3 regions of the Streptomyces rishiriensis genome follow, and region 2 is predicted to be linked to each of the others. Evidence: riboswitches for the same ligand, from Rfam matches in the RefSeq annotation. Region 2 holds a riboswitch; each other region holds the start of a gene.
The links. A riboswitch is a leader RNA that binds a small molecule or an ion and turns the genes downstream of it on or off. The one in region 2 is predicted to bind S-adenosylmethionine.

Region 1: another riboswitch for S-adenosylmethionine. It lies ahead of QF030_RS36815 (ABC transporter substrate-binding protein); the one in region 2 lies ahead of QF030_RS13315 (aminotransferase class V-fold PLP-dependent enzyme).
Region 3: another riboswitch for S-adenosylmethionine. It lies ahead of thrC (threonine synthase); the one in region 2 lies ahead of QF030_RS13315 (aminotransferase class V-fold PLP-dependent enzyme).

What each region holds. Positions count from the first base shown of each region.
Region 1 is NZ_JAUSWV010000002.1:7,759,100-7,766,667, forward strand. It holds gene QF030_RS36805 (ABC transporter permease) at 187-1,182, opposite strand; gene QF030_RS36810 (ABC transporter permease) at 1,179-2,138, opposite strand; gene QF030_RS36815 (ABC transporter substrate-binding protein) at 2,147-3,769, opposite strand; gene QF030_RS40695 (putative leader peptide) at 3,992-4,183, opposite strand; SAM riboswitch class IV at 4,143-4,253, opposite strand; gene QF030_RS36820 (SAM-dependent methyltransferase) at 4,410-5,228, opposite strand; gene QF030_RS36825 (hypothetical protein) at 5,245-5,691, opposite strand; gene QF030_RS36830 (YciI family protein) at 5,897-6,448, shown strand; gene QF030_RS36835 (VOC family protein) at 6,497-6,922, shown strand; gene QF030_RS36840 (antibiotic biosynthesis monooxygenase family protein) at 7,530-7,568, opposite strand, start outside.
Region 2 is NZ_JAUSWV010000002.1:2,424,884-2,432,451, reverse strand. It holds gene ctaE (aa3-type cytochrome oxidase subunit III) at 1-460, shown strand, start outside; gene qcrC (cytochrome bc1 complex diheme cytochrome c subunit) at 526-1,338, shown strand; gene qcrA (cytochrome bc1 complex Rieske iron-sulfur subunit) at 1,335-2,396, shown strand; gene qcrB (cytochrome bc1 complex cytochrome b subunit) at 2,393-4,039, shown strand; gene trpD (anthranilate phosphoribosyltransferase) at 4,193-5,257, shown strand; SAM riboswitch class IV at 5,340-5,456, shown strand; gene QF030_RS13315 (aminotransferase class V-fold PLP-dependent enzyme) at 5,636-6,997, shown strand; gene QF030_RS13310 (Lrp/AsnC family transcriptional regulator) at 7,030-7,311, opposite strand; gene QF030_RS13305 (rhomboid family intramembrane serine protease) at 7,308-7,568, opposite strand, start outside.
Region 3 is NZ_JAUSWV010000002.1:3,927,892-3,935,459, forward strand. It holds gene groL (chaperonin GroEL) at 1-85, opposite strand, end outside; gene QF030_RS19845 (cold-shock protein) at 441-647, opposite strand; gene QF030_RS19850 (MoaD/ThiS family protein) at 1,101-1,376, opposite strand; gene thrC (threonine synthase) at 1,495-2,793, opposite strand; SAM riboswitch class I at 2,812-2,977, opposite strand; gene QF030_RS19860 (glucosyl-3-phosphoglycerate synthase) at 3,147-4,091, shown strand; gene QF030_RS19865 (alpha,alpha-trehalose-phosphate synthase (UDP-forming)) at 4,233-5,642, shown strand; gene otsB (trehalose-phosphatase) at 5,630-6,502, opposite strand; gene QF030_RS19875 (DUF3263 domain-containing protein) at 6,533-6,778, opposite strand; partial or broken gene QF030_RS19880 (ABC transporter substrate-binding protein) at 6,843-7,568, opposite strand, start outside.

The sequences.
Region 1 (7,568 bases), 5.3 Mb from region 2:
GCCGGTCGGGCACGGGCCGGTCGGGCACGGGCTGGGCGGTGGTGGCCTCGCGGGTCACGGGTTCTCCTCCTCTCTCGGGTGCGTCCGTCTCGGGTTCTCCCGTCACGGTCAGGTCCGTCTCCGGTTTGTTCGTCACGCTCACGTATGTCGCGGGTTCGTCCGTCCCGGGTCGGTTCGTCGGGCCGGTCATCGCTGCCGGGCCCATTCGCCGTCCAGCGCCCGCGCGAGGCGGTTGGTGGCGAGGCCCGTCGCCGCGATCGCCAGTCCGGGCAGCGCGGTGAGCCACCAGGCGTTGGCCAGGTAGTTGCGCCCGTCCGAGATCAACGTGCCCCACTCCGGCGCCGGTGGAGGCGCCCCGTAACCGAGGAAGCTGAGTGACGACACGGCGAGGATGGCGGCGCCGAACTCGAGGGTGGCCAGCACGATCACCGGGCCCGCCGCGTTGGGCAGTACGTGCCGTCCCAGCACCGAGTACCAGCGGGCCCCGCAGGAGCGGGAGGCCTCGACGAAGACCGCCTGGCGCACCCGCAGCACCTCGGCCCGGGTCACCCGGGCGAAGCCGGCCACGCTGGCGATGCCGACCGCGACCGCCACCTTCACCGTGCCGTAGCCCAGCGCGGTGACCAGGGCCAGGGACAGGAACAGCGAGGGGATCGACAGCAGTACGTCGACGAAGCGCATCAGCACGTCCTCGACCCAGCGGCCCACGAACCCGGCGACCAGGCCGATGAGACCGCCGACCACGAACGCGAACCCGACCGCGATCAGGGTCGCCTTCAGCGACAGCTGGGCGCCGTGCACCACGCGCGAGAACACGTCACGTCCCAGCTCGTCGGTGCCGAACCAGTGCCCGCCGCTGGGGCTTCGGAAGTTCTCCGCAGGCACGCCGTGCAGCGGGTCCTGTGAAGTGAACAGCCCTGGCCAGAAAGCGGCCAGCACCACCAGCACCAGCACCAGGACCGAGGCCAGCAGCCCGGGCCTGCGCAGCAGGAACCTCAGGAACCGTCTCGGTCCGGAGCCGGGACCGGCATTCGCGGGTCCCGGCTCCGCACCGGGATCCAACGGTCGGGCCAGGCCGGCCGCTCCGACCGTTTCGGCCGCTCCCGTCGCTGCTCCGGGTGCGTCCGTTCCCTCTGCGCCGTCGGCTCCGGCGGCGACACCGTCGGCAAGTGTCCGGCTCATGCGGGGCGCACCTTCCTGCTCGCCGCCACCACGATCCGCGGGTCGAGCAGCGGGTAGACGAGATCGACGATCAGATTGGCCGTCACGAAGATCAGCGCCCCGAACACCACGACGCCCTGGACCAGCGGGATGTCCTGGACGGTGACCGCGGCGGCGGTCACCCGGCCCAGGCCGTCGCGGGAGAACACCGACTCGACGACGACCGAGCCGGCGATCAGCTGGCCGGCCAGCAGTCCTACGACCGTCAGCGCGGGCAGCGAGGCGTTGCGCAGCGCGTGCCGCAGATGGATCCGCAGCCGGCCGGCGCCCTTGGCCCGGGCGGTCTCCACATAGGCCTGGTCCAGCGCCGTGAGCAGGCTCTTGGCCAGCACCTGCGCCACCAGGGCGCCGGTCGGGACGGCCAGGGTCACCGCGGGCAGGACCAGGCCCCGCAGCCCGTCGTTGCCGAACGCCGGGAACAGCCGCGTCCGGAAGGAGAACAGCTCGACGAGCACCAGCCCGACCCAGAACGTCGGTACCGACACCCCCAGCGGGGGCAACGACAGCAGCAGCTGCCGCAGCCATCGCCGGGTGGTGTAGGTCGCCAGCACGGCGAGCCCGCCGCCGAGGACCACCGCGAGCAGCAGCGCCGCCCCGGTCAGCTGGAGGGTCTGCGGCAGCGCGTCGGCCAGCGTCGAGGTCACCGGTCGGCCGGTGGACACCGAGTCGCCGAAGTCACCGCGTACCGCCCTGCCGAGGTAGTCGGCATACTGCGCGAGAACCGGTTTGTCGAAGCCGTACTCGTGCCGCAGCGACGCGAGTTGGGCGGGATCGACCTGCCCGGTGTCCGCTCCCGCGCCGGCCATCGCCGAGACGGGATCTCCGGGCAGGTAGTCCAGCACGAGGAAGGACAACGTGTAGGCCGCCCACAGCACTCCGAGGGCCTGCGCGAGCCGCTTGGCCACATAGGGACGCATGCCGGCCGCTACCCGATCCAGGTGTCGTGCAGCTGGATCCGGCTGGAGGCGTCGAAGTCGAGGTCGTGCACCTTCTTCGCCACCCCCAGTTGGGTCTGCAGCTCCACCACGGGCACGGCGTAGGCGTTCCGCACGATCAACTGCTGTGCCTGGGCGACCAGTTGCTTGCGCTTCGCCGCGTCGGTCGTCGCGGCCTGCTGGGTCAGCGCGGAGTCGAGCGGGCCGGCCGGCAGGTGGTAGAAGTTGGCCAGCCGGGTGGAGTACGAGCTGCGCAGGATGTCCGGGTCGGCGCGGGTCACGTTGCCCCACACCGCGTCGAAGTCGCCGGACTGGAGAGTCGGCGAGAACTGCGCGATCTGGAGCTGCTTGAGCACCACCTCCACGCCGACGGCCTTGAGCTGCTGCTGGATCAGTTCCAGGGCGGGCTGGTTGGTGGCCGCGTTGGCGAACCACTTGACGGTCAGGCTCAGCCTCTTGCCGTCCTTGACCCGGACGCCGTCGCCGTCCGCCTTCCAACCGGCCGAGTCCAGGAGGGACTTCGCCCTGGCCGCGTCGAAGGCCAGGTCCGAGCCGAGATCGGTGTGGTCCGGTGTGGTGCGCGCCAGGATGCTGGTCGCCGGCTCGGTGCCGGTCGGGAACACGGCGTCGACGATCTGCTGCCGGTCGATGGCGAACAGGATCGCCTGGCGCACCTTCGCGTCCTTCAGGAGCGGCCGGGAGTTGTTGAGTCCCAGGTTGAACACCACACCCGGGTTGGCTCGTTGCTGGAGGTTCACGGCGCCGCCCCGCAGCGCCGCCTCGTTGGCCCTGCCGACGCTGCCGATCGCGTCCACCTGGCCGGACTGGAGGCTGCCGGTGCGCACACCCGCCTCGGGCACCACCTTGAACACCAGCTTGTCCAGGTATGCCGCGCCCTGTTTGGTCCACAGCGAGGAACCCCAGGCGTACTCGGCGCGCCTGGCCAGGGTGATCGACTGGTTCTGCACATAGCCGTTCAGCTCGAACGGCCCGGATCCGACCACTCCCTTGCTGCACTTCTCCTGGGGGCTCCTGCGCACGCTCGCCGACGATTCGATGCCGAGCGAGTGGGTGGCCGTGGCCTGGAGGAACTGCGCGTTGGGCTGCTTGAACCTCACCCGCACCGTGAGCGGGTCGACGGCGGTGGTGCTCTCCACACCGCTCAGGTACCCCTGGGCGAGGGTGGCCAGGGCGCCCAGCTTCGGCACCGCGTCGAAGTTCTCCTTGACCACCTGGGCGGTCAGCGGCGATCCGTCGCTGAACGTGACTCCGGATCTCAGGTGGAACGTGAACGTCGTGGTGTCGGAGCTGACCTCCCAGCTCTTCGCGAGCCACGGCACGATCTTGCCGGTCTTGGGGTCCTGGTCCGTCAGGGAGTCGACGATCTGACGCAGGGAGTAGATGGTGTCGTTGCTGCCCACCTGCTGGGGATCGACGCAGCCGGCGTCGGAGCTCACCGCGAAGGTCAGGGTGCCACCCGACTTGGGGCGGCCGCCCTCGCCGCTCGAACTGCCGCTGCCGCTCGACGAGCAGGCGCTGAGCAGCAGGCTGCTGGTCACGAGTGCGGCGAGCGCCGCCCACCGGGGGGTACGGGAATCCGGATGTGCTGTCACGGAATGGTTCTCCTACTCCAGGGTCACCGCACACATGCCGGTGCCGGACGCGGCCATGGGGATGCGCGGAGGGTGCCGGCCCCGCACAGGGGTCGGCACTGCTCAGAACTGTTCAGGGGAGGGATGCCGACGCCGGTGGCGGATCGACCGTGGCGGATCGACGGGCGGCGACGGCGAGGTGACCGCGCCGTGGCGGAGGTCAGCCTGCGAGGTCGGGCGTGGTCAGCCCTGACACAGACAGCTGGCGGAACGGCGCAGGTCGATGTGGCGTCGGCGCGAGAATCCGCAGAACAGGGCCGCGGTCGCGATCGAGGCGCTCAGGTTGCCGCTGTGCCGCACGCTGGTCCTCCCCGTCTCAGGCCCCTGAACCGGGGCCACGCGCTTGCAGAGTCGGTGACCCTGCCGGGCTTTCACCTGGAGCACCCCACCGCGGAAGGAGGGTTGCCGGTCAGCTAGCCAGGGCTCGTTGCTGACACTCGATGCCGGGGCCGATCTTACGGAGTGCTGAGATTATCCGTCAATATCGGTAGGAGAGTTGCACGGCTCCGCCGCACGGGTCGTGACAGCCGGTGCGGCGGAGCGGCATCGGGGCCGACCGGCGGCCCGTCCGGTGACGGTCGGTACGCCGGCGTGGGGGTTGTTACGGCTTGCGGGCGAGGCCGCCGTGTTCGGCGATGACGGCCGGAGCCGGGGAGGTGACCTCCGGGCGCCACAGGGGGACCGGGACGACTCCGGGCTCCAGGAGCTCGAGTCCGTCGAAGTACGCCGTGATCTCCTCGACGGTGCGCAGGTTGTACGGGACGGCGCCGCTCTCGTTGTAGGCGTCCTGGGCCGCCTCGAAGACCGGGTCGATGCCTCGCGAGCCGTCGTTGACGGAGAGGTAGCTGCCGGACGGCAGTGCCGCCATCAGGCGGGTGACGATGGAGCGGGCCTGGTCGTGGTCGGCGACGTGGCCAAGGATGTTGCTGAGGATGAGCGCGGTGGGACGGCTGAAGTCCAGTGTCTCGGCGGCGCTCGCCAGGATGCGCTCCGGTTCCAGCACATTGGCGTCGACGTACGAGGTCGCGCCCTCCGCGGTGGAGTAGAGCAGGGCACGGGCGTGGGCCAGGACCAGCGGATCGTTGTCGACGTAGACGATCCTGGTCTCGGGGGCGAGCCGCTGGGCGACCTCGTGGGTGTTCTCGGCGGTCGGCAGGCCGGTTCCGACGTCCAGGAACTGCCGGACGCCCGCCTCGGAGACCAGGTACGTGATGTTGCGGCGCAGGAACGCCCGGCTGCTGCGGGCGATGGTGACGATGCCCGGGAACACGGCGGTGTAGGCGTCACCGGCCTGCTCGTCGACGGGGTAGTTGTCCTTCCCGCCCAGCCAGTAGTTCCAGATGCGGGCCGAGTGCGGCACCGAGGTGTCGATCTTCTGAGGTGCCGCTGATCCGGGCGTGGTCACATCGTCGTCGGTCATGAGGGGTGTCCGTCTTTCAGCCGAGGCGTGGGCAGTTCGAGCCACAACCTACGTCCCAACGACCCCGTGACGTACATCCGTTCACATTTTCGGCGGGTTCGAACAGTGCTCTCACCGGAACGTCCGGGTGCGCATGGCCACGCTCCGCCGTCGATGACGGCCGTGCCGGTGGCGTGACCGCCGTGACGGTGGGCACCGCGCGGACCGGTTGCTCCTGCTGCGCGGCAACAGGGCCTCGGGCCGGCGGGGTGCGGTCGTCGGCTGCGGCCGTACCGGAAGGCGCGTGCCGGAGCCGGCGGCGCAGGGACGACGGCAGCGCGCCCTGCGCGTCGCCGTCCCAGGGCTCGCCGGCGGCCGCCGCGTCCACGGTGCGCGCGAGGCGGGTGATCTCCTGGTCGAGGTCGGCGTCGCGGGACTCGGCCGGACCGTCGCCGCAGAGCTCCGGCAGGGCGGGATCCGGCACGTCCGGCACGGTCTCCTCGTAGCCGCCCGCCCCGGGTCCGAGGGGCGGCCCAGCCCCGGTCGGCCCGACCGGCGCCGTGCGGCGTCCGGGCCACGCGGCACGGGGGCGTTCGCGTCACCCGTCCCCGTAAGGAAACCCGTGCCTGCGGTCGTCCTCGCCGAAAGCCTGTTGAGATACCGGGCCGACTTGGGAAGGGTCTGCCGTTATGGAGTTCTTCTGCTACCACCGTGACCGGCCCGACTCCGCCGCCCTGCGCGACGAGCTGCTGGAGAAGCACTGGTCCTACATGGACGGGTACGCCGCGCAGATGATCGCCCGGGGACCGACCTTCGCCGCCGCCGACGGCACGCCCACCGGCAGTGTGCACGTCGTCGACCTCCCGGATGCCGCCGCCGCCCGCGCGTTCGCCTTCGACGAGCCCAACTACCAGGCCGGTGTCTACCGGGACGTGCTGCTGCGCCGGTGGCACAACCTGCTGGGGCGCACCATGTGGGACTTCCCCGGTGGCCGGACCGGTGGCGACCGGTACCTGGTGCTCGGTCTCGGCCCGGAGCGGGACGCCGGCCTCGATGTGCCGGCCGACCGCGACGAGCTGATCGCGTACGGCCCGCTGCTGTCCGACGACGGCGTCACCCGGGTGGGCGCCGCGGTGCTGCTCAGAGCCTCGGACCCGGACGCGGCGCGCGCCGTCCTGGCTCCGGAACGGTATGCCGACGTCGAAGTCCATGCCTGGCAGTTCGGCGGCCGGCCGTCATGACCCCGGGGTCGCCCTCCGTCCGGCGCGGTGTTGCGTGACAGTGGAGGCATGAACGCAGACGACAGGAACCTTCTGGCCCGGGGACGCGTGGCGACCAGGCTTCCGGCCCGGGATCTGGACCGGGCGCGGCGCTTCTACGCGGAGCGGCTCGGTCTGGAGCCCGTCGACGAACGGCCCGGCGGGCTCCTGTACCGATGTGGAGGGACGGAGTTCGCCCTGTTCACGTCGACGGGAGCCTCGTCGGGCACCTTCACCCAGATGGGATGGGAGGTCGACGATCTCGACGCGGTCGTGGCGGAGCTCAAGCGGCGGGGCGTGGTGTTCGAAGAGGTCGACGTGCCCGGGTTCGCCACGAAGGAGGGCATCGCCGAGATCGACGGGAACTATCCGGGCAAGGGTGCTCGGGGGGAACGCGCGGTCTGGTTCCGGGACAGCGAGGGAAACCTCCTGGGCATCGGCCAGCCGGTCGTCTGAGCAGGGGTGTGCCCGGCGGCCCTCTGTCCCCGCTGTCTTCTCTTCCGGCTCGCACCCGCGTAGCGCGGACGCGAACACGTCGTCCAGCCCGGGCCTCGGTGATCTCCGGTGGCAGCGGGCCGTTCACGGCGAGCCCGGAGTGGCTGTGCGGCGCCGGCGCCGCGAAGACCGGCAGGGCGCGCGGTCCGGCGCGCCTGCCGCGCGTCGCCCCGGCGCTGCCCGTCGTGAACCGCCGAGGAGCGGGCCGGGCGGACCGCCGCCTACCGGCAGGCGCTCCTCGCCGGGCTCGGGCGGATGCCGGCGAGTTCGGGAAGTTGTACGAACCTCGGGCGGGCCGTACGAACCTCGGGCGGGCCGTCGCGCCCAGTGCCTCGGAGGCCTGCGGGCGGTGCTCGCCCACCAGGCTGCGCCTGTGGCGTGTGTCCGAAGAGCTGACCGGCGCCACCTTTCCCGAGCCCGCTGCGGCGGCGAGCGGTACGGGTTTCGGAGGGACGCGCTCGCCGTGCTCGGCAGGTCCCACCGCCGCGGCGGCGCCGACCGGGACGGCCGTCCACCGCGGCGACGGCCCGGGCGGGTGGCGGCACGGCCTCCACCCGCCCGCGAGCGATCACTCGCCCTTCGGAGCCGCCTGCTGCACCACCTCGAA
Region 2 (7,568 bases):
GGGTCCTGATCACTGGAAGGAGATGGCCGAGGCCCTGAACTTCCCGTTCTCGGCCACCAACACCACGATCCTGGTGCTCTCCTCGCTCACCTGCCAGCTCGGCGTCTTCGCCGCCGAGCGAGGTGACGTGAAGAAGCTCAGGATGTGGTTCATCGTCACCTTCATCATGGGTGCGATCTTCATCGGCGGTCAGATCTTCGAGTACACGGAGCTGGTGAAGAAGGACGGGCTCTCGCTCTCCTCCGACCCGTACGGCTCGGTGTTCTACCTGACCACCGGCTTCCACGGCATGCACGTGACGGGCGGCCTCATCGCCTTCCTGTTCGTCCTCGGACGCACCTACGCGGCCAAGAGGTTCACCCACGAGCAGGCGACCGCGGCCATCGTCGTGTCCTACTACTGGCACTTCGTCGATGTCGTCTGGATCGGCCTCTTCGCCACGATCTACATGATCAAGTAGCCGGGCACGCTCGCTCCCGCACATCCCACGCATCGACGCAGAAGATCCTGACACCGGGGTAATCCGTGAAAAAGCTCTCCGCACGACGACGCCATCCGCTGGCGGCGCTCGTCGTCCTACTCCTCGCGCTGGCGGCCACCGGGGGGCTGTACGCCGCGTTCGCGCCCGCGAGCAAGGCGCAGGCAGACGACACCGCCCAGTCCCTCGCCATCGACGAGGGCAAGAAGCTCTACGCCGTTGGCTGCGCCAGCTGCCACGGCACCGGCGGTCAGGGGACCTCCGACGGCCCGAGCCTGGTCGGCGTGGGCGCCGCGGCCGTCGACTTCCAGGTCGGCACCGGGCGCATGCCCGCGGCCACTTCCCAGGGCCCCCAGGTGCCCGAGAAGAAGGTCATCTACTCGCAGGCCGAGATCGACCAGCTCGCCGCGTTCATCTCCTCCCTGGGCGCCGGCCCGTCCGTCCCGACCGACGCCGAGTACGGCCCGGAGGGCGCGGACATCGCCAAGGGTGGCGAGCTGTTCCGCACCAACTGCGCGCAGTGCCACAACTTCACCGGCAAGGGCGGTGCCCTCACCAAGGGCAAGTACGCCCCGACCCTCGAAGGCGTGGACCCGAAGCACATCTACGAGGCCATGCAGACCGGCCCGCAGAACATGCCTTCCTTCCCCGACACCACCCTGTCGGAGCAGAACAAGAAGGACATCATCGCGTACCTGCACGCGGTCAACAGCGACGAGACGAACAACCCCGGCGGTCTGGAGCTGGGCGGCCTCGGGCCGGTCAGTGAAGGCCTGTTCGCCTGGATCTTCGGTCTCGGTGCCCTGATCGCGGTCGCCGTCTGGGTCGCCGCTCGGACCGCAAAGGCCAGGAAGTCATGAGTAGCAAAGACATTCCAGAAGAGAACCTGCCCGTTGAGCAGGGCCACGCGCACGGCAGCGCCGTAGGCGTCGCGGACGAGCAGAACCCGTTCGCGGACCCCGGTCTGCCGCCCCACGAGCACCGTGTCCAGGACATCGACGAGCGGGCCGCCAAGCGGTCCGAGCGTGCGGTCGCGTTCCTGTTCACGCTGTCGATGCTCGCCACGGTCGGCTTCATCGCCTCGTACGTGGCGATCCCCGCCGACAGGTCGATCTTCGTGTTCCCGATCGGCCACCTCAGCGCGCTGAACTTCGCGCTGGGTCTGACGCTGGGCACGGCGCTGTTCACGATCGGCGCCGGCGCGGTCCACTGGGCCCGCACCCTGATGTCGGACGTCGAGGTCGCCGACGAGCGGCACCCCATCGCCGCGTCTCCCGAGCTCCGCGCGAAGGTCCACTCGGACTTCAAGCAGGGCGCCAAGGAGTCCGCGCTCGGCCGTCGCAAGCTGATCCGCAACACGATGCTCGGCGCGCTCACCCTGGTGCCGCTGTCCGGTGTCGTGCTGCTGCGCGACCTCGGGCCGCTGCCCGAGGACAAGCTGCGTCACACGCTGTGGGCCAAGGGCAAGCTGCTCGTCAACATGAACACGAACGAGCCGCTGCGTCCCTCGGACGTCGCCGTCGGTTCGCTCACCTTCGCCAAGCCCGAGGGCCTGGAGGAGCACGACGAGGAGTTCCAGAACGAGATCGCCAAGGCGGCCCTGATGATCGTCCGGCTCCAGCCGGACAACATCAAGGACAAGCGCGAGCTCGAGTGGTCGCACGAGGGCATCGTGGCGTACTCGAAGATCTGCACCCACGTCGGTTGCCCGATCTCCCTGTACGAGCAGCAGACGCACCACGTGCTGTGCCCCTGCCACCAGTCCACCTTCGACCTCTCCGACGGTGCCCGAGTGATCTTCGGTCCCGCCGGCCACGCCCTGCCGCAGCTGCGCATCGGTGTGAACGACGAGGGCTATCTCGAGGCGCTCGGCGACTTCGAAGAGCCCGTCGGTCCTGCTTTCTGGGAGCGCGGATGAGCACCAACGACAAGACCGAGAGCAACGACTCCCGCGAGCGCGGGAAGGCCCCGGCCGGCGAGCGGATCGCCGACTGGGCCGACGGCCGGCTGGGGATCTACACCCTCGCCAAGGCCAACATGCGCAAGATCTTCCCCGACCACTGGTCGTTCATGCTGGGTGAGATCTGCCTCTACAGCTTCATCATCATCATCCTCACGGGTGTGTACCTGACGCTGTTCTTCCACCCGTCGATGAACGAGGTGGAGTACCACGGCAGCTACGTCCCGCTGCAGGGACAGCTGATGTCGGAGGCGTTCAGCTCGACGCTGCACATCTCCTTCGACGTGCGCGGCGGTCTGCTCATCCGGCAGATCCACCACTGGGCGGCGCTGATCTTCCTCGCCGGCATGTTCGTGCACATGATGCGGGTGTTCTTCACGGGCGCGTTCCGCAAGCCGCGTGAGATCAACTGGCTGTTCGGATTCCTGCTGTTCGTCCTGGGCATGTTCACCGGTTTCACCGGTTACTCGCTCCCGGACGACCTGCTCTCCGGCACCGGTGTCCGCTTCACCCAGGGCGCGATCCTGTCGATGCCCATCGTCGGCACGTACATCTCGATGTTCCTGTTCGGCGGGGAGTTCCCCGGTCACGACTTCGTGGCGCGGTTCTACTCGATCCACATCCTGCTGCTGCCGGGCATCATGCTCGGCCTGGTGGTCGGCCACCTGATCCTGGTCTTCTACCACAAGCACACGCAGTTCGCGGGCCCCGGAAAGAGCAACAAGAACGTCGTCGGCATGCCGCTGCTGCCGGTGTACATGGCCAAGGCCGGAGGCTTCTTCTTCCTGGTCTTCGGTGCCATCGCGGTCATCGCGGGCATCGCGCAGATCAACCCGATCTGGGCCATGGGCCCCTACCGTCCGGACCAGGTGTCCACCGGCGCCCAGCCCGACTGGTACATGGGCTTCGCCGAGGGCCTGATCCGCTTCATGCCGGGCTGGGAGATCAACCTCTGGGGCCACACCCTGGTCCTGGGCGTGTTCATCCCGCTGGTGCTGTTCGGTGTCCTCCTCGCGATCCTCGCTCTCTACCCGTTCATCGAGTCGTGGGTCACGGGCGACAAGCGCGAGCACCACATCCTGGACCGGCCGCGCAACGCCCCGACGCGCACCGCGCTGGGCGTCGGCTGGGTCACGATGTACATGATCATGCTGGTCGGTGGTGGCAACGACCTCTGGGCCACCCACTTCCACCTGTCGATCAACTCGATCACCTGGTTCGTCCGGATCTTCTTCATCGCCGGACCGGTCATCGCGTACATCGCCACCAAGCGGATCTGCCTCGGCCTTCAGCGCCGGGACCGGGACAAGGTGCTGCACGGTCGCGAGACCGGCACCATCAAGCGCCTGCCGCACGGTGAGTTCATCGAGATCCACGAGCCGCTCAGCCAGGAGCAGCTGCACACCCTCACGGCGCACGAGCAGTACGAGCCGGCCGCGATCGGCGCCGCCGTCGACGAGAACGGCGTCGAGCGCAAGGTGACGGGCAAGGAGAAGCTCCGCGCCAAGATCAGCGGCGCGTACTTCGGTGAGGACCAGCAGATTTCGAAGCCCACCGTGGAGGAGTACAAGGAGATCACGAGCGGCCACGGCCACCACTGATCGCTGAGGCGTCGCCACGCCGCAGGAAAGGGCCCCGTCCGGTCTTCGGACGGGGCCCTTTGCCGTGCCCACGGGCTGGATAGGGTGGGGTGCACCTCGTGACGAGGCGCACGACGGCACCCGACGCACACGACGACACACCCAGGAGCGGCTATGAGCGCTGTGACCCCCGCTGGAGGCGACACCGCGGCGGGCCGTTCCTGGCCCGAGGTGCTGAACGGTCTGCTGTACGGACGCGACCAGGACGCCGACGCCACCTTCTGGGCGCTGGACCGGATCATGCGCGGCGAGGCGACCGACGCGCAGATCGCCGGGTTCGTGGTGGCGCTGCGGGCCAAGGGTGAGACCGTCGCCGAGATCAACGGGCTCGTCCGGGCGATGTACGAGCACGCCAACCTGATCGAGGTGCCCGGCCAGACCGTCGACATCGTCGGCACGGGCGGCGACGGTGCGAAGACGGTCAACATCTCCACGATGTCGGCGATCGTCGTGGCCGGCTCGGGCGCCACGGTGGTCAAGCACGGCAACCGGGCCGCCTCCTCCGCGTCCGGCGCCTCGGACGTCCTGGAGAAGCTGGGCGTCAATCTGGAGCTGACCCCGCGCCGGGTGGCCGAGGTGGCCCAGGAGGCCGGGATCACCTTCTGCTTCGCGATCAAGTTCCACCCGGCGCTGCGTCATGTGGGCGCCGCGCGCGGTCAGTTGGGCATCCGCACGGTGTTCAACGTGCTCGGCCCGCTGACCAACCCCGCCAAGGTGCGGGCCCAGGCGGTCGGGGTCGCGGACCCGCGGATGGCGCCGGTGGTCGCGGGCGTCTTCGCCGAGCGCGGCAACTCGTCCCTGGTCTTCCGGGGTGACGACGGCCTCGACGAGCTGACCACGACGGCCACGTCCCATGTGTGGGTCGTCCGTGACGGCAAGGTCACCGAGGAGACCTTCGATCCGCGCGACGTCGGGCTCGAGCTGGTCCCGGTCGAGGCCCTGCGGGGCGGGGACCCGTCGTTCAACGCGGAGGTCGCCCGTCGCCTCCTGGAGGGCGAGAGCGGCCCGGTGCGGGACGCCGTGCTCCTGAACTCGGCGGCGGCGCTGGTGGCCCTGGAGCCGGGCTCCGGGACCCTTGCCGAGCAGCTGCGCGGCGGCATGGACAGGGCGGCCGAGTCGATCGACTCGGGTGCGGCCAAACGGGCGCTGGACCGCTGGGTCGCCGCCACCAACGCGTAGCGCCACGGCACCACCGACGGCCGTCCCGCGATCCGGACACGGGTTGCGGGGCGGCTCCCCCTTCACGTACGTTCCTGTACCAGGTCATGAGTGACAGTCATGAGGCCCCGGCCGACTGTCCGGCAACCCTCCGTCCGTGGCGGGGTGCCCCGGGTGAAGACCAGGCCGTAGGCAGCGAGGTCTACGGCAAGCGCGGACCCCTCGCACTCTTCTGAGTGAGCACCACCAGGGGTCCTGGTCGTTCGAGGGAGCCTTCTGTGAGCAAGCGAATGCGATAGGGCGTAGAGCCCCGCCTCCGCACCCCCTTTCACCTTCCTCCGTGCTCGAGCCATGCCCGCTCGCACGGTGGTTCGTCCTTGCCTCTCACGGGAGTTCCCCATGTCTGTCTCCACCGCTGCCGCCGCCCGTACCGTTTGTGCTCCGCTGCCCGTTCTCGGCAGTGATGTCACGGTTCCGCTCGTGACGGGCGGCGAGGTCGCCTACGCCGCGCTCGACTACGCGGCCAGCGCCCCCGCCCTCCAGCGCGTCTGGGACGACGTGGCGGCCTACGCCCCGTACTACGGCAGCGTCCACCGGGGCGCCGGCTACCTTTCGCAGCTGTCCACGGACCTCTTCGAGAACGCCCGCAGGACGGTGGCCGAGTTCCTGGACTGCCGCTCCGACGACCAGCTGGTCTTCACCCGCTCGACGACGGACTCCCTCAACCTGCTGGCGCGGGCCCTCCCCGCGGACTGCGAGGTCTTCGTCTTCGAGACGGAGCACCACGCCTCGCTGCTGCCCTGGCAGGACGCGCGGGTCACCTACCTCGACGCCCCGCGCACCCCGCGCCAGGCCGTCGAGACGCTGGAGCGGGCCCTGGCCGGCCGTGACCCCCACGGCCCCGCCCTGGTCTGCGTCACCGGCGCCTCGAACGTCACCGGCGAGCTGTGGCCGGTCCGCGAGCTGGCGGCCGCCGCGCACGCGCACGGCGCCCGGATCGTCCTGGACGCCGCCCAGCTGGCCCCGCACCACCCGGTGTCCGTGCGGGACCTGGACGTCGACTGGGTGGCCTTCTCCGGTCACAAGCTGTACGCGCCCTTCGGCTCCGGCGTGCTGGCCGGCCGCGCGGACTGGCTGGTGGCGGCCGACCCGTACCTCGCGGGCGGCGGCGCCAGCCGCAAGGTCACCCGGCGCGAGGACGGGGGAGTGGACGTGGAGTGGCACGAGAGCGCCGCCCGCCACGAGGCCGGCTCCCCGAACGTGATCGGCGCCTACTCCATCGCCTCGGCGTGCAAGGCCCTCGCCGAGGCGGGCTTCGACAGGCTGGTCGCCCGGGAGGAGTACCTGATCGCGAAGGTGCGGGAGGGTCTGGCCGGAGTGCCGCAGGTGAAGGTGCTGTCGCTGTTCGGCGACGACGCGCCGCGGGTCGGCGTGATCTCCTTCGTCGTCGAGGGCTGGAACAGCTCCCACTTCGCCGCCGCGCTCTCCGCCGAGTACGGCATCGGGGTCCGCGACGGCCTCTTCTGCGCCCACCCGCTGGTCCGCACGCTGCTGGGCAGCGAGCCCCAGAGCCAGGGCGAGTGCGGCGCCCCCGAGGCGGCTCCCGGCGAGAAGTCCCTCAACGCGATCCGGGTGAGCTTCGGCGCGGGGACACCGGACGAGCACGTGGACCGCTTCGTGAACGCGGTGCGCGAACTGGTGAGCGACGGCGCGCGGTGGCAGTACCGGACGGAGGACGGCCGCTGCGTGCCCGCGGTGTGAGCGACGGTCCGCCGGAGGCGGTGGTCAGCCGGTCAGGAGTCCAGCCCGATCGCGAACGCCGCCTCCAGGTCGTGCTGGGAGTAGGTACGGAAGGCGACGTGCGTGTCCGTGCCCTCCACCCCGGGGATCTTGCTGATGCTGCCCGGGATGACCTCGGCCAGGTCCTCGTGCTCCTTCACCCGCACCATGGCGATCAGGTCGTACGTCCCGGTGACGGAGAAGACCTCGCTGACGGAGTCCAGCGAAGCGATCCGCTCCGCGATCTCGGGAATCCGGTCCACGCTGGTCTTGATGAGGACGATCGCGGTGATCACGGCTGGTTCTCTCCCTCGGGGGCCGGGGCTGGGGCGGACTTCACTCTAGTCGCCCGCCCGTCTCCCGCCGCCGCCCCTCCGGGGCCGCCCCTGTGGCCCTTCTTCGTCCCGAAACGGGCCCACGCGTAGAGCAGCCCCAGGCCGAAGCCGACGAGGTGCGCCAGGTAGGCCACCCCCGGCCCCTGGGCGGCCCGTCCCGCCGCCACCCACTGGAGGGCCGCCCAGAAGGGCAGCACGACCCAGGCGGGGAAGCGCAG
Region 3 (7,568 bases), 1.5 Mb from region 2:
TCACCTTCACGGCGTCCGCGAGCTGGTTCATGCCGCGCTCGAGGCCGCGCCGTGCCTCCTCGTCGAACGCGATGATCTTGGCCATGTGAAGTGGTCCTCCCGGACTGGGGTGGATTGCTCCGGACCGCGCTGGCGCCCGCGACGGACGGCTCGCCGGCCTCGTGGTTCCTTGCCCCACCTGGCCTGCGGGCCTCACCGACCCGGTCCTCGTTGTCACTCTCACCTTCAGAGTGCTAACGCCAATGATTAGCACTCGACCCATGAGAGTGCAAGCGCCTCCGCCGGACCGGGCCCCTTCCGGACACCTCCCACGGGGGCCTCGCGGTCGCCGCCGGGCACCCCCGCGCAGTCCCGGGACAGACCGAAGGGCTCGCCCCCCGTGGGAGTGCGAGCCCTTCGTCAGTTGTACAGAAGAACGACGCTTTCAGTCGGCGCGTGCTTCAGCCGGTCGCGAGCCGGACCATGTCCGCCTGCGGCCCCTTCTGACCCTGCGAGATCTCGAAATCGACCCGCTGACCCTCTTCCAGGGTGCGGTAGCCGTCCATCTGAATCGCGCTGTAGTGGACGAAAACATCCGCACCACCGTCGACCGCGATGAAGCCGTACCCCTTCTCCGCGTTGAACCATTTGACGGTGCCCTGAGCCATGCCTAACTCCCCTATTACTGGCCCTTGCACAGATCCACACTTCGCGGATCCGGGTCAGACCTCACCCCCCGGTTGGCTTGGGGGCGTGCGCCGGAACGCGTCGACCGCGGCTGAATGTATCTGTCCAACTGCCGTCTGCAACAGGTCAGTCGGACGAGAATTCCGGACGTGCGGGATCCGGAATGTGGCGAGAATTCGCCTGAATTGAGGGCAAGTCGGGCCCTACATAAGCCGCAAAAGCCACGAAAGAGGCGCGCACATTGGCTGCTTCTTGTCGGGCGTGGGGCGGAGAGAAAAGACGCCGGATCCGTGGATCAGGACCGGGTTCCCCAACTGTACCGCGCTCAACCACATTGAATTGCCCCCTCCGCTTCTATCGCGGAGAGGGCAATTCGATGAACGCTCGGTAATCGCTGTTACCGACGGTTACTACCGATGGGTACTGAACACGGGTCAGCCGCCGGCGACGGCCGGGATGATCGAGACGCCCGCACCGTCCGGAGTCACCGTCTCCAGACCCTGCTCGAACCGGACGTCGTCGTCGTTCACGTACACGTTGACGAACCGGCGCAGCTTGCCCTGGTCGTCCAGGATCCGGGCGGCGATGCCGGTGTGGTTCTTCTCCAGATCGGAGACGACCTCGCCGAGGGTGCCGCCCTCGGCCTTCACCTCGGCGGCGCCACCCGTGTAGGTGCGGAGGATGGTGGGGATGCGGACGGTAACGCTCATGACTTTCGACCTCCGGTCAGGCGGAGCGCCCCCGAAGGGGCGCGGGGCTGCTGGATCGTGCGGCTGCCGCCGGGTGGGCTGCGACCAGCCCCGCGACCCGCGCACGGACATCAGATTCTCAGCCGAGACCCGCGTCCCGGAACGACTCCAGGTTCGGGCGGATGGTCGCGGTCAGACCGGTGCCGGCCACCGCGTCCAGCGTCTTCAGGCCGTCGCCGGTGTTCAGCACGACGGTGGTGAGCGTCGGGTCGAGAAGACCGTTCTCGATCAGCTTGCGCGTCACGCCCACCGTCACCCCGCCGGCGGTCTCCGCGAAGATGCCCTCGGTCCGCGCCAGCAGCTTGATGGCGTCGACGACCTGCTCGTCGTCCACGTCCTCCACCGCACCGCCGGTGCGCCGCGCGATGTCGAGGACGTACGGGCCGTCCGCCGGGTTGCCGATGGCCAGCGACTTGGCGATGGTGTTCGGCTTCTGGGGGCGGACCACGTCGTGCCCGGCCTTGTAGGCGACGGACACCGGGGAGCAGCCCTCGGCCTGCGCGCCGAAGATCTTGTACGGCCTGTCCTCGACGAGTCCGAGCTTGATCAGCTCCTGGAGACCCTTGTCGATCTTCGTCAGCTGGGAGCCGGAGGCGATCGGCACGACCAGCTGGTCCGGCAGCCGCCAGCCGAGCTGCTCGCAGATCTCGTACGCCAGCGTCTTGGAGCCCTCGGCGTAGTACGGCCGCAGGTTGACGTTGACGAAGCCCCAGCCCTCGCCCGCCGGGTCGCCGATGAGCTCGGAGCAGAAGCGGTTGACGTCGTCGTAGTTGCCCTCGATGCCGACGAGCTCGCCGCCGTAGATCGCGGCCATGACGACCTTGCCCTGCTCCAGGTCGTGCGGGATGAACACGCAGGACCGGAAGCCCGCCCGGGCGGCGGCGGCGCCGACGGCACCGGCCAGGTTGCCCGTGGAGGAGCAGGACAGAGTGGTGAATCCGAACGCGCGGGCGGCCTCGATGGCCTGGGCGACGACCCGGTCCTTGAAGGAGTGCGTCGGGTTGCCGGAGTCGTCCTTGACGAAGAGCTTGCCGGCGTCGACGCCCAGTTCACGGGCGAGGTTGTCGGCCTGGACGAGCTTGGTCCAACCAGGGTTGATGTTGGGCTGGTCGGCCACGTCCGCCGGGACGGGCAGCAGCGGCGCGTAGCGCCAGATGTTCGCGGGTCCCGCCTCGATGCGCTTGCGGAGCTCCTCCGTGTCGTAGGAGGAGAAGTCGTAGGCGATCTCGAGCGGGCCGAAACATTCCTCGCAGGCGAAGACCGGGCCGAGGGGCACGCGGTGTCCGCACTCGCGGCAGCTCAACGCAGTGGCCGGACCGAGGTCGACAGCAGAGGACGTCGTAGAGTCGGTGGTGCTTGCAACAGTCTGCGCAGCCATGTGAGGCGAGGCCCTTTCTCCTCATCTTTCTCACGACGCATCTCGCCGTGAGACGGATTTGGCACCTTCCCGAGCCGGGAGCCTCGCGGAGCGGTCACCACGTGGATCGGTGAGCGTTACGAGACCGGCTGGAGGGTTGCCGGGGCTTCATCGGGCCGTATCCCTCTGCCCCTCTGGATGAGCGGTATGAAGTTGTGAACGGGAGCGACCTCGGACATGCGATGGTCATCCGCGTTGTTCAAGACTGTAACCGAAGGCCAGGACAGTTGAGATAGTCGTCCGTACCGCGAGATGGATCACACGGTCACGTCCTGTGCACCCGGTGTGATCAAGACAGTGAGGAGCCGCAGACTGTGCTTCAAGAAACTGAGCGCTGGCTGGCCACCCGCTCCTGGTCCGCGACCGATCGTCCGCTGCACCGGATCCTGGCCGCGAAGCGCGCCACCAACCAGTCGGTGTCCGTCGTCCTGCCCGCGCTGAACGAGGAGGAGACGGTCGGTGACATCGTCGCGATCATCCGTCACGACCTCATGCACCAGGTCCCGCTCGTCGACGAGATCGTGGTCGTCGACTCGGGATCGACCGACCGCACGTCGGAGGTGGCCGCGGCGGCCGGCGCGCGGGTCGTCCACCGGGACGACATCCTGCCGCGGATACCGGCCGTGCCCGGCAAGGGCGAGGTCCTGTGGCGCTCCCTGCTGGTCACCACCGGGGACATCGTCTGTTTCATCGACGCCGATCTGAGGGAGTTCTCCTCGGACTTCGTCTCGGGGATCGTCGGCCCGCTGCTCACCGACCCCGGGGTGGACCTGGTCAAGGGCATGTACGACCGTCCGCTGGGCGGCGCGGCCGGCCAGGGCGGCCGGGTCACCGAGCTGATGGCCCGCCCGCTGCTCAACATGCACTGGCCGCAGCTGGCCGGGTTCGTGCAGCCGCTGGGCGGCGAGTACGCGGCCCGCCGCGGTCTGCTGGAGCAGCTGCCCTTCCCCGTCGGTTACGGCGTGGAGCTGGGCATGCTGGTCGACGCCCTGCACCTGGTGGGCCTGGACGCCCTCGCCCAGGTCGACATCGGCGTGCGCAAGCACCGTCACCAGGACGGACAGGCCCTGGGCCGGATGGCGGCGGCCATCTACCGCACCGCCCAGCTCCGGCTGGCCCGCGGGCACCTGATCCGCCCGTCCCTCACCCAGTTCGAACGGAGCACGGACGGCTTCGAGCCGCGCACCTACTCCGTGGACACCGAGGAACGGCCGCCGATGGCGGAGATCGCGGAGTACGCGACCCGCAAGGTCGCGTGAACCGTCGGACGGGCCGTACACGGCAACAGCGCCGATAACGGCTGTATCCAGCCAGACGCGGCGATATACCGCCGGACACGGCCCGTCCACGCAGCGCGACCGTACGTTTGAGCGTTTCCCGACCGGGCTAGGTTGAGGCGTATGGCTTCCACGCACGACACTGCCCCGACCGCCGAGGTGCTGGTCGCGTCCAACCGCGGCCCGGTCTCCTACGAAGTGCGCGAGGACGGCTCGCTGCACGCGAAACGCGGCGGCGGCGGGCTGGTCTCCGGCCTGTCGGCCATCGGCCCCGACGCGGGCGCCCTCTGGGTGTGCTCGGCCCTCTCCGACGGCGACCGGGAGGCGGTCCTGCGCGGGGTCGGCGAGGAGGGCGTGCGCATGCTGGCCATTCCGGCCGACGTGCACGCCGACGCGTACAACGGCATCGCGAACTCCGTGCTCTGGTTCGTCCACCACCTGCTCTACCAGACGCCGCTGGAGCCCGCCTTCGACGCGGAGTTCCGCCGGCAGTGGGCGTCGTACGAGGCCTACAACCGGGCGTTCGCGGAGGCGCTGGCCCAGGAGGCGGCCGACGGCGCGGCCGTCCTCGTCCAGGACTACCACCTGTGCCTGGTGCCGGGGATGCTGCGTGAGCTGCGCCCGGACCTGCGCATCAGCCACTTCTCGCACACGCCGTGGGCGCCGGTGGACTACTTCGCGCTGCTCCCGGGGGACGTCCGCGAGCAGTTGCTGCGCGGGATGCTCGGCGCGGACCGCCTGGGCTTCCTCACCCGGCGCTGGGCGGACGCGTTCTCCGCCTGCTGCACGGAGTTCGTGGGCGGTCCCGGCCGGACGCGGATCGGCGTGCACGGCCTCGGCGCGGACGCCGACTTCCTGCGCGAGCGCTCGCACCGGCCGGACGTCGACGAGCGCATGGCGGCGCTGCGCGCGGAGATCGGCGAGGGGCGCAGGACGATCGTCCGGGTCGACCGCACCGAACTCTCGAAGAACATCGTGCGCGGGCTGCTGGCCTACCGGCAGCTGCTCGACGACCACCCGGAGTGGCGCGAGCGGGTCGTCCACGTGGCCTTCGCCTACCCCTCCCGCCAGGACCTCGCCGTCTACCGCGACTACATGACCGAGGTACAGCGCCTGTCCGAGGAGATCAACGACGCCTACGGCACGCCCGGCTGGACCCCGGTCCTGCTGAACCTCAAGGACGACTTCGCCCGCTCCCTCGCCGCCTACCGGCTGGCCGACGTGGCCCTGGTGAACCCGATCCGCGACGGTATGAACCTGGTCGCCAAGGAGGTGCCGGTCGTCTCCGACGAGGGCTGCGCGCTGGTGCTGTCCCGGGAGGCGGGGGCCTACTGGGAGCTGCGCGAGGACGCGATCACGGTGAACCCGTACGACGTCCTGGAGACCGCCGACGCCCTGCACGAGGGGCTGACCATGAAGCCGGGGGAGCGGGCCGAGCGCACGAAGCGGCTGTCCGCCGCGGCGACCGCGCTTCCCCCGGCCCAGTGGTTCCTGGAGCAGCTGAACGCCCTGCGGGAGATTCAGCCGAGCTGACCGGCCAGCTCCCGCAGCAGGCTCACGACCCCGGCGGGCCCGGCGACGACGAGGTCGGCGCGCTCCGCCAGTTCGCCGACCTCGGTGCTGCCGCTGCACACCAGCAGCCCGGGAACGCCGTCCGCGCGGAGTTTCTCCACGGCGGCGAAGGCGGGCAGGTCGCCGAGGTCGTCACCGGCGTACAGGACGGACCGCGCGCCGGTCTCGCGGACGTGCTCCAGCAGGGCGACGCCCTTGTCCATGCCCGGCGGGCGCAGCTCCAGGACCATCCGGCCGGGTTCGACGATCAGGCCGTGCCGGCCGGCCAGGTCGGTGAGCGGGGCGCGCAGGGCTTCGAAGGCGGCCCGGGGGTCGTCGGCGCGACGGGTGTGGACGGCCACGGCCCGGCCGCCCTTCTCCTCGACGGCGACGCCCGGCGGGTCCCCGGCGGCGGCCAGGACCCGCGGGAGTTCGGCGCGGACCGCGGCCACTCCCGGGTGCGGTGGCGGGGCGCTGAGGGCGCCGGTGCGGGCGTCCCAGCGTTCGGCGCCGTAGTGGCCGAGGACGCAGAGGTGCTCCAGTCCCTCGGCCCCGGCGAACCCGCCGTGCCGGACGGCGACCTCGGCGGGCCGTCCCGTGATGACGGCGACTGCGGCGACCTTCGGCGCGAGGGCCGTCAGCACCGGGACGGCGTCGGGGTGGGCCCGGGCGTCCGCCGGGTTCTCGACGATCGGGGCGAGGGTGCCGTCGAAGTCGAGCGCGACGAGGGTGGTGGAGGGCCGGCCGAGAATCGCGTCGAGCGCGGCGCGGCCCGCCGGTGTGACCGGAACCGGAAGGGGGAGAGGTTCGGGTTCCGTGGAGTGCGTCTCGTGGGTGCCCATACGGCGACGATAGCCAACGCACGCCCGCGGCTAACGCTCCCCCCGCCTCGCCTCCCGCACCCTGCGCAGTCTGTTCACCGTGACCGGGTCGTGGGCCAGGGCGCGGGGGTCGTCCAGGAGGGCGTTGAGGAGTTGGTAGTAGCGGACCGGGGACAGGTCCAGTTCCTCGCGTATCGCCCGTTCCTTCGCGCCGGGGCCGAGGAACCCGCGCCGCTCCAGGGCGAGGACGTCCCGCTCCGCCGCCCCCAGCTCGTCCGCTTCCGCTCGCCGCTCCATGTCCGCACGGTAACGCCCGCCACCGACAGCGGCCCGGCGGCCCGGTGTGCTGTGCCCCGGCGGCTCAGCCGTCGGAGCCGGATTCCAGGGTCGTGGCCGTGGTCTGGAGTTCGCCCAGGACGCCCGCCGGGTCGCCGTTCGCGGTCACGGCCCGGCCGATCCGCTTCTTGATCTCCGCGCTGACCCTCGCCCAGGAGGTCCGTCCGACGGGATAGGTCTCGGAGAGCGGGAGCTGCTCCAGGAAGGGCTTGAGGTCGGCGTCCTCCTTGGCCGCCTCCATGACCTGGGAGGCCGAGTTGGTGACCGGCAGCAGATCGTACTCACGGGAGAAGTCGAGGACGTTCTTCTCGCTGTAGACGTAGTCGAGGAAGTCGCCGACCTGTTCGGCGTGGCCGTTCTGCTTGAAGGCGGTCATCCAGTCGGCGACGCCCATGGACACCTTGGTCGGGCCTGCGACGCCGGGCATCGGCACCATGCCGAACTTCACGCCCTTGCTCTCTGCCGCCTTCATCAGCGAGGGGTGCCCGTTGAGCATGCCCACGTCGCCGGCGGCGAACGCGGCGAAGGCGGCGGCCCGGTTCAGCTTGTCCGGCGCGACCGGCCCGGTGAGGCCCTTGCCGACCAGCTCGTCCTTCAGCCAGTCGAAGGTCTCGACGTTCTCGGTTGGAGTCGATGCTGTAGGCGCTGACGGTCTGGGTGTAGCCACCCCCGCCGCTGAGCATCCACTGGAGGGTCTCCGCCTGCGCCTCCTCGGAGCCGAGGGGCAGCGCGTACGGGTACTTCACGCCCT